3 regions of the Citrobacter rodentium NBRC 105723 genome follow, and region 2 is predicted to be linked to each of the others. Evidence: predicted binding sites of a transcription regulator. Region 2 holds the regulator's gene; each other region holds the start of a gene.
What was found. Region 2 encodes LexA, which represses DNA repair genes until DNA is damaged. Its sites were predicted from a motif close to TNCTGTATGTACATACAGNA; they were not measured.
Positions count from the first base shown of each region.

Region 1 (5,028 bases), 2.3 Mb from region 2:
CTTCCATCGCCTGCAAAATGCGCTCGCGCGGCGTCACATAGTGCGTTTTGGGATAGATGGTATAGCGCGGAACGGTGCCTTCCACATGCCCGGTCAGCGGGTCAAACAGCGACAGCCGCTCCACCTCTTCGTCAAACAGCTCCACGCGCAGCGCGATGTCGTCGGATTCCGCCGGGAAGATATCAATCACCTCGCCGCGCACGCGGAAGGTGCCGCGCTGGAAAGCCTGATCGTTACGGGTATATTGCAGTTCGGCCAGACGGCGCAGGATGGCGCGCTGGTCGATAATCATCCCCACCGTCAGGTGCAGCATCATCTTCAGATACAGGTCCGGATCGCCCAGGCCGTAGATCGCCGACACCGAGGCCACCACCACCACGTCGCGACGTTCCAGCAGCGCTTTGGTCGCCGACAGGCGCATCTGCTCAATATGCTCGTTTACCGACGCATCTTTTTCGATGAAGGTATCGGAGCTGGGCACGTAAGCTTCCGGCTGGTAATAGTCGTAGTAGGAGACGAAGTACTCGACGGCGTTATCCGGGAAGAACTCTTTCATCTCGCCGTACAGCTGCGCCGCCAGGGTTTTGTTCGGCGCCAGCACCATCGTCGGACGCTGGAGATCCGCGATCACGTTGGCGATAGTGAACGTTTTCCCCGATCCCGTTACGCCAAGCAGCGTCTGATGCGCCAGACCATCCTCCAGCCCCTCTTTCAGGCGGCGGATCGCCTCGGGCTGATCGCCTGACGGTTTAAATGCGGAATTCAGTTTGAACGGTTTACTCATGAGCGGCTACCTGAAGCAATGGGCGGGCAGGATTGTAATTTTACTCGCAGAGGATAATATTGCCAGTAAAAAATACTGGATGAAAAAACAGTAGCGCATGGGCGAATTTGTGTTACGCGCCGACACCGCAAACTGAAGGCGGATAAAATTTCAGCGCCAACAAGATAATACACTGGTCAGCGGGGTTATCCCCAGACCAATTGTTTCATTAACATTGTCAAGTCCTGTCATGAAACTTTTATTGCACTCAATGACGGTTTCTTGACAGCCATTGATTTTATTTAACCAATTGAAATTTAAATAATATTTAACAAAGGCGTCTTTCGCGTCAATTTGGCTGGAAGCCGCGTGTTCTCTCGCTTACCCTGCGTTTTCTAACTCTAATACACAAGGTTATCCACAGGAATAGTGGATAACTGCTTCCAGCCCGTATGCCCCGCCGCCTGGCAATTTCGCCCCGCAGAGCATTTCGGCGGCGATAAAAAAAAATTATCACTAATTTTTGATTTTAATCAGCTAACGAAACGGTCCGCTGAGGCGAGAGCTGGCTCGCAATTTCGCCTTTTATTTGCCGCTCAGACGGCTAAGATCGAGATATTGTCCTGTGGCGGCGCTTTCCGCATTGACCGCAAGCCACGGGATTTCGCCCAACAGGGGCGCAGGTATCATCTGGCTGAGCGCCGCCATGTACTCACGGTGGCGTTTTCCCGGCGGCTGGAGATTATTAGCGACCCAGCCAGCAAGAGTTAGCCCCGCCTGGCGGACGGCCTGCGCGGTCAGCAGAGCATGGTTGATGCAGCCCAGCTTCACGCCGACCACCAGTATTACCGGCAACTGTTCCGCCTGCACCCAGTCGGCGAAGGTAAAGTTCGCCGCCAGCGGGGTGAACCAGCCGCCCGCCCCCTCCACCAGCACCCACTCCGCCTGCGTTTCCAGCGCGCGCAGCCCCGCCGACATCACGCCCGCCTCGATGGGCCTGCCCTCTTCGGCGCTGACAATGTGCGGCGAGGTCGGCTCGGCGAAGGTATAAGGATTCACCGCTGCGTACTCCAGCGGCAGGCTGCTGCGGCGCTGGAGCGCAAGGGCGTCGCTATTGCGCTGCCCCAGCGGCGTCATGTCGCTGCCGGAAGCGACCGGCTTATAGCCCGCCGTGCACAGTCCTGCTCGCCCTGCCGCCTGCAGCAAGGCGCAGCTGACGACGGTTTTTCCGACCTCGGTGTCGGTTCCGGTAACAAAATAGCGTTCAGTCACGTTCAATGACTCCTGCAAAAAAATGGTAAGTGAGCGGATATTTCCCCTGCCTCTGCGGCCAGGCCAGCCGCAGCGTTTGCAGCTGCGCGCGGCTCAGGACGCGCGCTTCCCGTCCGCCATGAAGATGGGTCGCCCCAATGCCTTTCAGCGACCGCATGGCGCTGAGCGGGTCGTCAAACCACAGGGTGATCGACTGCAAACGGCTCTCGCTGCGCCAGCCGCGCAGGGCATCGTGCAGCGCCGTCTGCGGCAAAAAGCGATTCGCATGATGCTGGTTATCCACCGCCCGCCACGCCTGGCGCAGCTCCGGCAGCGATCCGTTCGCCAGTGTGGTAAACGCCACCTTGCCGCCGGGCCGCGCCACCCGGTAAAGCTCGCTCAGCGCGCCGCGCAAATCGTTACACCACTGGACGGCAAGATTGCTCCATGCCAGATCGAAGGTCGCCTCCGCCAGCGGCAGCGACTCGATATCCCCGGCAAGATAGTAATGCGCCCTGTTCTGTCGACGCGCTTCATTCAGCATCTGCGATGACAAATCCAGCGCGGCGACCATGCTTCCCCGCGCGCGCCAGTAGCGGCTCAGAAGACCGGGGCCGCATCCGGCGTCCAGCACCTGCTCATAGGTTCGCTGCGGTAACAGCGCCAGCAGCGCTTCCGCGCTCAGGCGCTGGAGCTGCGCATGTTGCTCATACTGACCTGCCGCGCGGCCAAACGCCGCCGCAATGGCCTGTTTATTCACCTGCGTCATGCAGCGCCTCCAGCAGACGGTCAATGTCAGCAGGCTGATGCGCTTCGGTGAGGGTCAGGCGCAGACGCGCGGTGCCCGTCGGCACCGTCGGCGGACGGATGGCCGTCACCCAGAACCCTTTGCCGCGCAGGGCATCCGCCAGCTGTAGCGCCCGCGCGTTATCACCTACTATCAGCGGCTGAATGGCGCTGTCTGATTCCGCCAGCCGGAAGCGACTATGGTCGACGCCGCGGCGAAAACGCGCGATCAGCGCCGAAAGCCTGGCCCTGCGCGCATCGCCTTCCTCGCCGCGAATCACCGCCAGCGCGGCGCTCAGCGCCTGCGCCTGGGCGGGCGGCATACTGGTGCTGTAAATCAGATGCCGGGCGAACTGCAACAGGTAATCCGCCACGCTCTCCGCGCACAAAACCGCCGCGCCGCTGACGCCAAAGCCTTTACCGAAGGTCACCACCAGCAGTTCGGGTTTAACCTGCTGTCGCCAGCAGCTTCCGCGCCCTTCTTCGCCGCAGACGCCTATCCCGTGGGCGTCATCCACCAGCAGCCAGGCGTTGCGCTGCCCGGCGGCGCGATGAATCGCCGCCAGCGGCGCGCTGTCGCCATCCATGCTGAACACCCCTTCGGTGATCGCCAGCTGCTGTCCGGCGCAGGGGGCGTCAAGCAGGCGCGCCAGATGCTGCGGGTCGTTATGCGTAAAACGGCGAAGCTGCGCCGGGCTGAGGTTTGCCGCCTCCAGCAGCGAGGCGTGGCTCAGGCGATCGGCGACGATGCGGTCATCCTTCGCCATCAGCGCGGCAATCACCGCCTGATTGGCGGCAAAGCCGGAGATAAACAGCAGCGCGCGCGGGTAGCCCAGCCAGTCCGCAAGCGCCGCTTCCAGCCGCTGATGGGCCACGCTGTAGCCGCTGACGTGGCCGGAACCGCCGCTGCCGACGCCAAAACGTTCTGCTCCCTGCTGCCAGGCGCGGATAATATGCGGATGGCGGCTTAAGCCCAGATAGTCGTTGCTGGAAAAATTGAGAAAGCGGCGTTGACCGGCAATCAGCCAGCGTCCGGTCCCCTGTTCCACCGTACAGCGATGGCGCAGGGCATCCGCCGCGCGACGCGCGGCCAGCGCATCGTCGATCTTCTGCTGCCAGCTCATACTGCTGCCGCGTTGTAGTAAGCGTCGGTGTCCGGAGTCCTCAACGCCTGCTCCAGCCGCTGCTGCTGTTCGTTATCTCCCGCCAGCACGGCGGTCTGCTGCGGATTCAGCCCCAGCTTGCGGAACAGCCGGAGATCGTTGTCCTCTTCCGGGTTCGGCGTGGTCAACAGCTTGCAGCCGTAAAAGATGGAGTTCGCGCCGGCCATAAAGCACATCGCCTGGGTTTGTTCATTCATCTGCTCGCGACCGGCGGAGAGACGCACATACGAGGCGGGCATCATGATGCGCGCCACGGCGATGGTGCGGATAAAATCGAAAGCATCAACATCGTCGTTATCCGCCAGCGGCGTGCCCTTGACCTTCACCAGCATGTTGATCGGCACGCTTTCCGGCGGCGTCGGCAGATTTGCCAGCTGTAGCAGCAATCCGGCGCGATCTTTCACCGTTTCGCCAAGTCCGACAATGCCCCCGGAGCAGACCTTGATCCCGGCGTCGCGCACCTTATCCAGCGTGTCGAGCCGCTCCTGATAGGTGCGGGTGGTGATGATATTGCCGTAGAACTCCGGCGAGGTATCGAGATTGTGGTTGTAGTAATCCAGTCCGGCCGCCGCCAGCCGCTGCGCCTGTGATTCGCTCAGGGCGCCGAGAGTCATGCAGGCCTCCAGTCCCATCGCTTTCACCCCCTGCACCATCTGCTCGAGAAAGGGCATATCGCGCTCGTGGGGATTTTTCCACGCCGCCCCCATACAGAAACGGGTCGAACCGGCGTTTTTTGCTTTGCGCGCCGAATCCAGCACCTGCTCCACCTCCATCAGCCGCTCGGCCTCCAGCCCGGTTTTATAGCGCGCGCTTTGCGGGCAGTATTTGCAGTCTTCCGGACAGGCGCCGGTTTTAATCGACAGCAAGGTACTGACCTGCACCTGACGCGGGTCGAAGTGCTGGCGGTGGATCTGCTGGGCTTCAAACAGCAGTTCCAGCAGTGGTTTTTCAAATAATTCGGTGACTTGCGACAGCGTCCAGCGAGAATGATTGGTCATAATTTTCTACGTTTTGTTGTGAGAACCGTGTAGACTCGTAAACCTAAATGTTTTTAATTTGGTTTAC
Region 1 is NZ_CP082833.1:4,735,850-4,740,877, forward strand. It holds gene uvrB (excinuclease ABC subunit UvrB) at 1-784, opposite strand, end outside; gene bioD (dethiobiotin synthase) at 1,349-2,035, opposite strand; gene bioC (malonyl-ACP O-methyltransferase BioC) at 2,028-2,783, opposite strand; gene bioF (8-amino-7-oxononanoate synthase) at 2,767-3,924, opposite strand; gene bioB (biotin synthase BioB) at 3,921-4,961, opposite strand.
Region 1: a site for LexA is predicted at 858-877, ahead of uvrB (excinuclease ABC subunit UvrB). Genes of this name have one in related genera too.

Region 2 (5,028 bases):
CCTTACCTTTGAATTGCTTCCAGTTACCACCGGCTTCGTCTTTATTCATCATAAAGTCCTCTTCGTTAGGCTGTGAATAGCGAGTCTGTCATCCAACGTTGCTGCGTTTTTTGCTGGACGTGATATTAAGTGTAGTCAGTGATTCTGAGTGCGACTGACTATTCAGAATATTTAACCGTCACGCTGCCGAAAACCAGCTGCCGTTTCGCCAGTGTCGCCGCCATATCCACGCCAGAGAGAGGCCACGCAGCGCCAGAAAAACCGCCAGCGCCAGCCATAAACCGTGATTTCCCAGCACCGGCAACGCCAGCAGCGTTAAGGCGAACCCGGCTGCCGCTACCGCCATGCTGTTGCGCATTTCCGCCGCCCGCGTTGCGCCGATAAACATACCATCCAGCAGATAGCACCAGACGCCAACCAGCGGCAGAATCACCTGCCAGTACAGATAATGGTCGGCAAGCTGTTGTAACTGCGGCAACGAGGTCAGCAGCGCAACGATCGGTTCGCCCGCCAGCAGATACGTCAACGAGAACAGCAGCGCCACAATGCCCGCCTGACGACAGGCGGCCCGCCATACCGCCAGCAGCTGGCTACCGTCGCGCGCGCCATACGCCTGGCCGGAATGCGCTTCCACCGCGTAGGCAAAGCCGTCAAGAGCATAAGCGGTGAAGGTCAGCAGCGTCATCAGCACCGCATTAACGGCGACAATATCGCTACCTGAGCGGGCGCCGAGGACGGTGATGGTGCCAAAGCAGAGTTGCAGCAGCAATGAGCGCAGCATAATGTCGCGATTGAGCGCCAGCAGACGGCGAAAGTTGCCGCGCCAGGACTGTTTCAGCATCGCAGACGACACGCCGCGCAGACGCAGCACCTTGCGCACCATCAGCAGACCAATCAGCAGCGTGGCGTACTCGGCGATCATCGTTGCCAGCGCCGCGCCCTGCACGTTCATATGCAGTCCCATCACCAGCCACAGGTCGAGCGCAATGTTGATGATATTACCGACTACCAGCAGGATCACCGGCGCGCGCGCGTACTGAACGCCCAACAGCCAGCCCAGCAGAACCAGATTCGCCAGCGAGGCGGGCGCGCTCAGCCAGCGAATCTCCAGAAAACGCCTTGCCTGGGTCAGTACGGCTTCGCTGCCGCCGACGATATGCAGCGCGAGATCGATAAGCGGAGTACGGCAAAGCGCGATTAACGCGCCTGCGCCCAGCGCCAACAGCAGCGGCTGTACCAGCGCTCGCGCCAGCGCCTGCGGGTTCTTCGCGCCAAACGCCTGCGCCGTCAGCCCCGTGGTGCTCATACGCAAAAAAAGCAGCATCATGAACAGAAAACTGGTCGCCGTCGCCCCCACCGCCACGCCGCCGAGATAAACGGGGCTGTCGAGATGGCCGATCACCGCGGTGTCGACCAGTCCCAGCAGGGGAACGGTGATATTGGAGAAAATCATGGGTAAGGCAAGACGCCAGAGCGCTTTATCAGCAGAAGTAAAAAAAGGCATAAAAAGAAGCCTGAGAAGCCGTTATCGCATTTTGAAAAATTTTACAGGCCCGATAGGCGTAGCGCTGGCGGGCCTGTTACCGGACGGCGGCGGCGCTGACGCCGCAGCCGGAGTGAAGGTAATAAAGTACGAAGGTACTACAGCCACTCGCCGTTGCGGATCACGCCAACGGCCAGTCCTTCGATAGTGAAGCTCTGCTCACGCAGGTCCACGACGATCGGTTTGAATTCGCTGTTTTCCGGCAGAAGTTCGACTTTATTGCCCTGCTTCTTCAGTCGTTTTACCGTCACTTCATCATCAATGCGCGCCACGACGACCTGACCGTTACGCACATCCTGAGTTTTGTGTACCGCCAGCAGATCGCCATCCATAATGCCGATGTCTTTCATCGACATACCGCTGACGCGCAGCAGGAAATCGGCATTCGGCTTAAACAGTGACGGATCGACCTGGTAATGGCCTTCAATATGCTGCTGGGCCAGCAGCGGTTCGCCCGCGGCAACGCGCCCGACCAGCGGCAGTCCGTCTTCTTCTTCGTGCAGCAAGCGAATGCCGCGAGATGCGCCGGAGACAATCTCAATAACACCTTTGCGCGCCAGCGCTTTCAGATGCTCTTCAGCGGCGTTCGGGGAACGGAACCCCAAACGCTGCGCGATTTCCGCACGCGTTGGCGGCATACCTGTCTGGCTGATGTGATCCCGAATAAGATCAAACACCTCTTGCTGCCTGGCCGTTAACGCTTTCATTCCGCCCCCTGGGTGTATATACAGTTATGCTGTGAGTATATACAGCAAAAGGCGATTTTGGAACCACAAACTGCATCATGCTCGCGAGTTTTATACGGTTATGGAACCCTGGTCGTAAAAAGCTTAACCAAAATGCGCCCACAGCAGGATGCCCCAGGTGATCAAAGCGATAATGATAGAGAGCAGCACCGCAGCCGACCCCATATCTTTCGCCCGTCCCGACAGCTCGTGATACTCGGAACCGATACGGTCCACCACCGCTTCAATGGCGCTGTTAAGGATTTCAACTATCATCACCAGCATGACCGAGCCAATCAGCAGAACGCGCGTAATCGCATCCACGTCCAGCCAGCAGGCAACCGCCACGGCCAGCAGAACGGCGACGCTCTCCTGGCGGAACGCCGCCTCGTTAATCCACGCGGCGCGAAACCCCTTCCAGGAATAACCTGCTGCTTTGATAATTCGGGTAAATCCAGTGGTATTATTAGCCATTAAAAGAACCTTTTCGCATTATTGGCGTCAATGACAATGTCTGTTTAGCTCAGCGGTATTGAGCGCAGGCGACCCGGCGCGAAGTATGACCGGATACACCAGAATTTCACATGACTTTCTGTTATCCTTGCAGCGCATTTGCATTATTAACCAGAGGCTTTACATCGTTTATGTCCGGCTGGCCACGAATTTACTACAAGTTACTGAATTTACCACTAAGCGTACTGGTAAAAAGCAAGTCTATTCCGGCAGATCCTGCCCCGGAGTTGGGACTCGATACCTCTCGTCCAATTATGTACGTTTTGCCGTACAACTCCAAAGCGGACTTACTGACTTTGCGCGCCCAGTGTCTGGCGCACGATCTTCCCGATCCGTTAGAACCGCTGGAGATCGACGGCTCGCTGCTGCCGCGCTATGTCTTTATTCATGGCGGACCGCGTGTCTTTACCTATTACACGCCGAAAGAAGAGTCCATCAAGCTGTTCCATAACTATCTCGATCTGCATCGCAGCAATCCACAACTGGATGTGCAGATGGTGCCGGTATCGGTGATGTTTGGCCGCTCGCCGGGGCGTGAAAAAGGCGAAGTTAACCCGCCATTACGTATGCTCAACGGCATTCAGAAGTTCTTTGCCGTTTCCTGGCTGGGACGCGACAGCTTTGTGCGCTTCTCACCCTCCGTTTCGCTGCGCCGGATGGCCGACGAACACGGCACCGACAAAATCATCGCGCAAAAACTGGCGCGCGTGGCGCGTATGCACTTCGCCCGCCAGCGTCTGGCGGCTGTCGGCCCGCGCCTGCCTGCGCGTCAGGATCTGTTTAACAAGCTGCTGGCCTCGAAAGCGATCGCCCGCGCGGTAGAAGACGAAGCGCGCAGCAAGAAAATCTCCCATGAAAAAGCGCAGCAGAACGCAATCGCGCTGATGGAAGAGATTGCCGCTAACTTCTCTTACGAGATGATTCGCCTGACCGATCGCATTCTTGGCTTTACCTGGAACCGGCTCTATCAGGGGATTAACGTCCATAACGCCGAGCGCGTCCGCCAGCTGGCGCATGACGGGCACGAAATTGTCTATGTGCCCTGCCACCGCAGCCATATGGACTATCTGCTGCTTTCATACGTGCTCTATCATCAGGGGCTGGTGCCGCCGCATATCGCTGCCGGCATCAACCTCAACTTCTGGCCTGCCGGACCGATTTTCCGTCGTCTCGGCGCGTTCTTTATCCGTCGTACCTTTAAGGGCAATAAGCTCTACTCCACGGTGTTCCGCGAGTATCTGGGCGAGCTGTTCAGCCGCGGCTATTCGGTCGAGTACTTTGTCGAAGGCGGCCGCTCACGTACCGGACGTTTACTGGATCCAAAAACCGGCACCCTGTCGATGACTATCCAGGCGATGCTGCGCGGCGGCACCCGTCCGATTACGTTAGTGCCGATTTACATCGGCTATGAGCATGTGATGGAAGTGGGCACTTACGCCAAAGAGCTGCGCGGCGCGACCAAAGAGAAAGAGAGCCTGCCGCAGATGCTGCGCGGCCTGAGCAAACTGCGTAACCTCGGTCAGGGCTACGTGAACTTCGGCGAGCCGATGCCGCTGATGACCTGGCTGAACCATCACGTGCCGGACTGGCGCGAGTCGATCGATCCTATCGAGGCGGTACGTCCGGCCTGGCTGACGCCGACCGTCAACGGCATCGCCGAAGAGCTGATGGTGCGCATTAACAACGCCGGGGCGGCGAACGCCATGAACCTGTGCTGTACCGCGCTGCTGGCTTCGCGTCAGCGTTCACTGACCCGCGAACAGTTAACTGAGCAGTTGAACTGTTATCTGGATCTGATGCGCAATGTGCCTTATTCCACCGACTCCACGGTGCCCTCCGTCAGCGCCAGTGAACTTATCGATCACGCATTGCAGATGAATAAGTTCGAAGTCGAGAAGGATACGATTGGCGATATCATCATTCTGCCGCGCGAGCAGGCGGTGCTGATGACCTATTACCGTAATAACATCGCACATATGCTGGTGCTGCCTTCGCTGATGGCGGCCATTATCACCCAGCATCGCCGCATCTCCCGCGAGGCGCTGCTGCAGCATGTCGATATCCTCTATCCGATGCTGAAAGCCGAACTGTTCCTGCGCTGGGAGCGTGCCGATTTGGCCAGCGTAATTGATGCGCTGGCGACGGAGATGCAGCGTCAGGGGCTGATTACCGTGCAGGACGGCGAGCTGCATATTAATCCGGCCCATTCGCGTACCCTGCAACTGCTGGCGGCTGGCGCGCGCGAGA
Region 2 is NZ_CP082833.1:1,717,508-1,722,535, reverse strand. It holds gene K7R23_RS08060 (CsbD family protein) at 1-49, opposite strand, end outside; gene dinF (MATE family efflux transporter DinF) at 179-1,504, opposite strand; gene lexA (transcriptional repressor LexA) at 1,642-2,250, opposite strand; gene K7R23_RS08045 (diacylglycerol kinase) at 2,374-2,742, opposite strand; gene plsB (glycerol-3-phosphate 1-O-acyltransferase PlsB) at 2,913-5,028, shown strand, end outside.

Region 3 (5,028 bases), 270 kb from region 2:
CCAAAGTATTCCACCATGTCGTTACGTTCAGCCTCACCGTGAACCAGCACGTCGAGGCCCAGTCGCTCCTGCTCAACAATCGCCTGCTTAATATGTTCAGCGATGCCGGTACGGTAGTGATTCGCATCCAGATTACCCTTTTTGAAATCCAGCCGCAGGCCGCGAATTTCCGTGGTTTGCGGGAAAGAACCGATCGTGGTCGTCGGCCAGGCGGGTAAGTTAAAACGCGCGCGCTGGGCTTCAGCACGGACTTCGTATGGATTCGCCCGCTGACTGTCCCGTTTGCTAATCGCCGCCAGGCGCTTCGCTACCGCCGCGTTGTGTACGCGCGTTGAGTGTCGACGCGCCTGTATCGGCGCGCTCCATTCGCGAATTGCCGTCGTGTCGCCGCTGTTCAGCGCATCGCGCAGCAGCGCCAGCTCTTCACATTTTTGCAGGGCGAAAGCGAACCAGCTTTTGACTTCCGCATCCAGACGGGTTTCCACGCTCAGATCGATTGGGCTGTGCAGCAGCGAACAGGAAGAAGCAACCCACAGCGCGCGTTCGCCGACAATCGCTTTGATTTGCGCGTATTTTTCCGTCAGATCGGCGCGCCAGACGTTACGACCGTTTACCAGACCGGCAGAGAGCAGCCAGTCAGCGGGCAGACGCTCGTGCAGTTCTGCCACATCGTCTTTACCGTGGACCAGATCGACATGTAGCCCCTGTACCGACAGCGCGGCGATGGTGTCGAGATTCGGCGTTACGCCTTCAAAATAGGTGGTCAGCAGCAGCTTCACCTGTCCTGCGAGCGCCTCATAAGCCGGTTTAAAGGCATCCAGCCAGGCCTGCGGCAGTTCCAGCACCAGCGCAGGTTCATCGATTTGCACCCACTCAACGCCGCGTTTTGCCAGCTCAGCCAGCAGTTGTTGATAAACCGGCAGAATGTCATCAAGCAGGCTCAGACGATCGAACTGCTCGCCTTTCACTTTACCCAGCCACAGATAGGTCAGCGGCCCCAGCAATACAGGCTTTACCCTGTGGCCCAGCTGCCGCGCTTCGTCCACTTCCTCCAGCAGTTGAGTCCAGGTGAGCGCAAATTTTTGCCCCTTCACAAACTCCGGCACCATATAGTGATAGTTGGTGTTAAACCATTTGGTCATTTCCGCTGCGGCAGCCGGTTCACCGGTCGGCGCACGGCCGCGCCCGATGCGGAACAGGGTATCGATATCAACAGAACCGTCTTTGTTCTGATGACGAGCCGGCACGTTGCCCAACAGCAGACTGGTGGTGAGCACATGGTCGTACCAGGCGAAATCGCCCACCGGCAGCAGGTCAATGCCCGCCTGTTTTTGCTGCTCCCAGTGGCGGGCGCGCAGTTCGCGCCCCACCGCCAGCAGTTCTTCACGGGACGCGTTGCCCGCCCAATAGCTTTCTTGCGCTTTTTTCAGCTCGCGACGCAGGCCAACGCGAGGAAAACCGAGGGTGTGATTAATAATTGTCATTTTTATAACCTCATAATGTGTAATCCGAAGGATTTCGGATTCAGGGAAGGCGGCAAACTTGCTCATCCTCAGGAGCTTACTGAAGTAAGTGACTGGGATGAGGAAGTGCAGCCAACGCACCATAAATTCGAAAGACACAGGATTTAGCCATCCAGATGTTTACACATCCATATTTGGCGGTTACTGTATATTCCTCAAGCGCAATTTGCTCATGCCGAAGTGAAGGACTTTCATGATCGAGATTAAACACCTGAAAACGCTCCAGGCGTTGCGGAATACCGGGTCGCTCGCCGCCGCCGCGGCAACGCTACATCAAACCCAGTCCGCCCTGTCCCACCAGTTCAGCGATCTGGAACAGCGCCTTGGCTTCCGGCTGTTTATACGTAAGAGCCAGCCGCTGCGCTTTACGCCGCAGGGCGAGATTTTGTTGCAGCTGGCCAACCAGGTGTTGCCGCAAATTAGCCGCGCGCTACAGGCCTGCAATGAACCGCAGCAAACGCGTCTGCGCATCGCTATTGAGTGCCATAGCTGCATTCAGTGGCTGACCCCGGCGCTGGAAAACTTCCGCGTCAAATGGCCGCAGGTGGAGATGGATTTCAAATCCGGCGTGACCTTTGATCCCCAGCCTGCGCTGCAACAGGACGAGCTGGATCTGGTGTTGACCTCCGACATTCTGCCGCGCAGCGGCCTGCACTATTCGCCGATGTTCGATTTTGAGGTGCGTTTGGTGCTGGCGCCCGACCACCCGCTGGCCGGTAAAACACAGGTCACGCCGGAAGATTTGGCCAGCGAAACGTTGTTGATCTATCCGGTCCAGCGCAGCCGACTGGATGTCTGGCGACATTTCCTGCAGCCTGCGGGGGTCAGTCCGGCGCTGAAAAGCGTGGATAACACGCTGCTGATGATTCAGATGGTAGCGGCAAAAATGGGCATCGCCGCCCTGCCGCACTGGGTGGTGGAGAGTTTTGAACGCCAGGGCCTGGTGGTGACTAAAACCCTGGGCGATGGATTATGGAGCCGCCTCTACGCCGCCGTGCGCGACGGCGAGCAGCGCCAGCCGGTGACCGAAGCGTTTATTCGCTCGGCGCGCAATCACGCCTGCGATCATCTGCCGTTTGTGCGGAGCGCGGAGCGACCCAGCGGCGATGCACCCACAGCGAAGCCAGGATCACAGCCGCGCCTGTAATAAAGCTCGGCCAGTGAGGCTGCTGATGCCAGATCGCCAGATTGACCAGCAGTCCCGCCGGCACATGCATGTTGTTCATAATGCCTAACGTACCGGCGTCCACCTGGGTTGCGCCGTAGTTCCACATGAAGTAGCCAATTCCTGACGCCGCCACGCCCAGAAACACCAGGATACCCCACTGGAGCGACGTTTGCGGCATTTTCTGCCCGTTGCCCAGAGCAAACCAGGCCACCACCGCCACCAGAAACGCGCCGACGTAAAACCAGGCAAAAGCGTTATGCTGCGGCATCGGACGGGTTTCCATCAGGCGCTTATAGCCCACCATGCCAATGGCAAAGCTGATATTGGAAAGCTGGACCAGCAGCAGGCCGGTCCAGAAGTGGTCGGTGACCTGGTCATAACGAATAATCCCGGCGCCAATCACCGCCAGCAGCGCGCTGAACGCATAGCCCCAGCGCAGGCGACGTCTGCTCATCAGGTCATAAATCAGGGTGATATAGAGCGGCGTCAGCACCGTAAACAGCAGCAGTTCAGAAACCGTCAGGTAGAGATAGGCATGGAAACTCAGCATGTACATAATGCCAAGCTGCATCGCGCCCACCAGCATGTACAGCCCTGCCGTTTTCAGGCTATGGCCACGGGTGCGCAGGAACGGCAGAAAGACCAGCGCCGCGAGCCCCACCCGCACCAGCACGGCAAAATAGCTGTCGACATGCCCGGCAAGGTATTCGCCATACAGGCTGAAGGAGAAAGCCCACAGGATGGTGGTAATAATGAGTAACGCCACAATGGATATCTCTGAGAACAAGGAGCATCCATTGTAGCGGAGAGTCAGGTTGACAACTGGCTAACGAATAAACAGTCGATTAACGTAAAAACAGATCGCGCAGGTAGTGCGGCACCGCGTCATCGGCGTTAATGCCGATCACCTCCAGCTGCGGATAGAGATCTTTTAGCCGCTGGTGAGCGTTGCCCATAATGCAGCCTTTGCCCGCCATCGTCAGCATTTCAGCGTCGTTCATGCCGTCGCCAAAGGCGATGCAGTCGGCCAGACTGTAGCCCATCGCCTTCGCTACCGCTTCCAGCGCATGGCCTTTTGAGACGCCGCCAGCCATCACCTCCAGACAGGTAAGCGTGGAGAAACTGACGTTCACGCGATCGCCCCAGCGGGCGTTTATGGCCTGTTCCAGCGGCAACAGCGCTTCATGGCTATCGCTGGTGAAGAACACTTTGCTGACCCCTTCCGGCTCAAGCAGCGCAGGCTCAAACAGCGAATAGTTAAATACCGCCTCTTTAAAAAAACGCATTTCATCCGGACGATGGCGGTTCATAAACCATTCATCGTCACGGTAGACGTTAGTGATGATATCCGGATTCGCATTTACCACGCCAAACAGGTCGCTGGCGATATCGCGATCCAGGTTGTGGGTAAACACCAGATTACCGTCCATATCATGCACCCGCGCGCCGTTAGAGGTGATCATATAGGACCTGATCGCCAGATTATCGCGGATCTGTCCGACATCGACATGGTGACGACCGGTGGCGAAAACAAAGTTAACGCCGCGCGCGGTCAGCAGCTTCAGCGTCTCTTTGGCGTAAGGAGATAAGGTATGGTCGGGCGAGAGCAACGTGCCATCTAAATCAGACGCAACAACCTGATACATATAAAAATTCAACCTCTGAATAAAGCGGTTTCCGCTGGTGAGTTATGCTTGTTGAAAAAATCAACAATAGCGTTAAGCGCGACTGAGCGCATGGCGTCCTTTTCAAAAAGGATCTCATGGTACGCGCCTTTAATGACCAGCGGTTGCTCCCCTTCGACCGGGTACCCCGCCGCAGCGCGAATTTCACAATAACGATCGTGCATGCGGTTATCCACCACACGCTCTTCTTCTGCCTGAATCAATAGCGTCGGCGTGGCGTCATCGCCCGCCCCGGCCAGCACCTGCTCCGCCGCCAGAATGCCTTCGCGCACCCAGTGGTAGGTCGGACCGCCGACGCGCAGCTGCGGCTCGTCAGCATAAAAACGCAGGTTACGCCGGTAACGCTGTCGGCTATGCGTTAACAGATTCATGCCGAACGGCAACGCCCGCCAGCGCCCGGTGCCGATAGCGTAACCTTCGCGGAACCGCGGATGCCCCTCAGCCCAGTCGAGAATATGCCGCACCACCCAGTCGGGCAGACGCATCATAATCCCGAACATCGGCGCGCAGAGCGCGATGGCATCGCACTGGTGCGGATGACGTTGCAGAAACAGCGTCGCAATCGCGCCGCCCATTGAGTGCGCCAGAATATAGCGTTTCCGCCACGGCCCCGGCTGGACCTCCTGCTGCCAGAACGCGGTTAAATCATCCA
Region 3 is NZ_CP082833.1:1,449,258-1,454,285, reverse strand. It holds gene metE (5-methyltetrahydropteroyltriglutamate--homocysteine S-methyltransferase) at 1-1,484, opposite strand, end outside; gene metR (HTH-type transcriptional regulator MetR) at 1,717-2,670, shown strand; gene K7R23_RS06845 (carboxylate/amino acid/amine transporter) at 2,558-3,457, opposite strand; gene yigL (sugar/pyridoxal phosphate phosphatase YigL) at 3,537-4,337, opposite strand; gene pldB (lysophospholipase L2) at 4,346-5,028, opposite strand, start outside.
Region 3: a site for LexA is predicted at 1,666-1,685, ahead of metR (HTH-type transcriptional regulator MetR). Genes of this name have one in related genera too.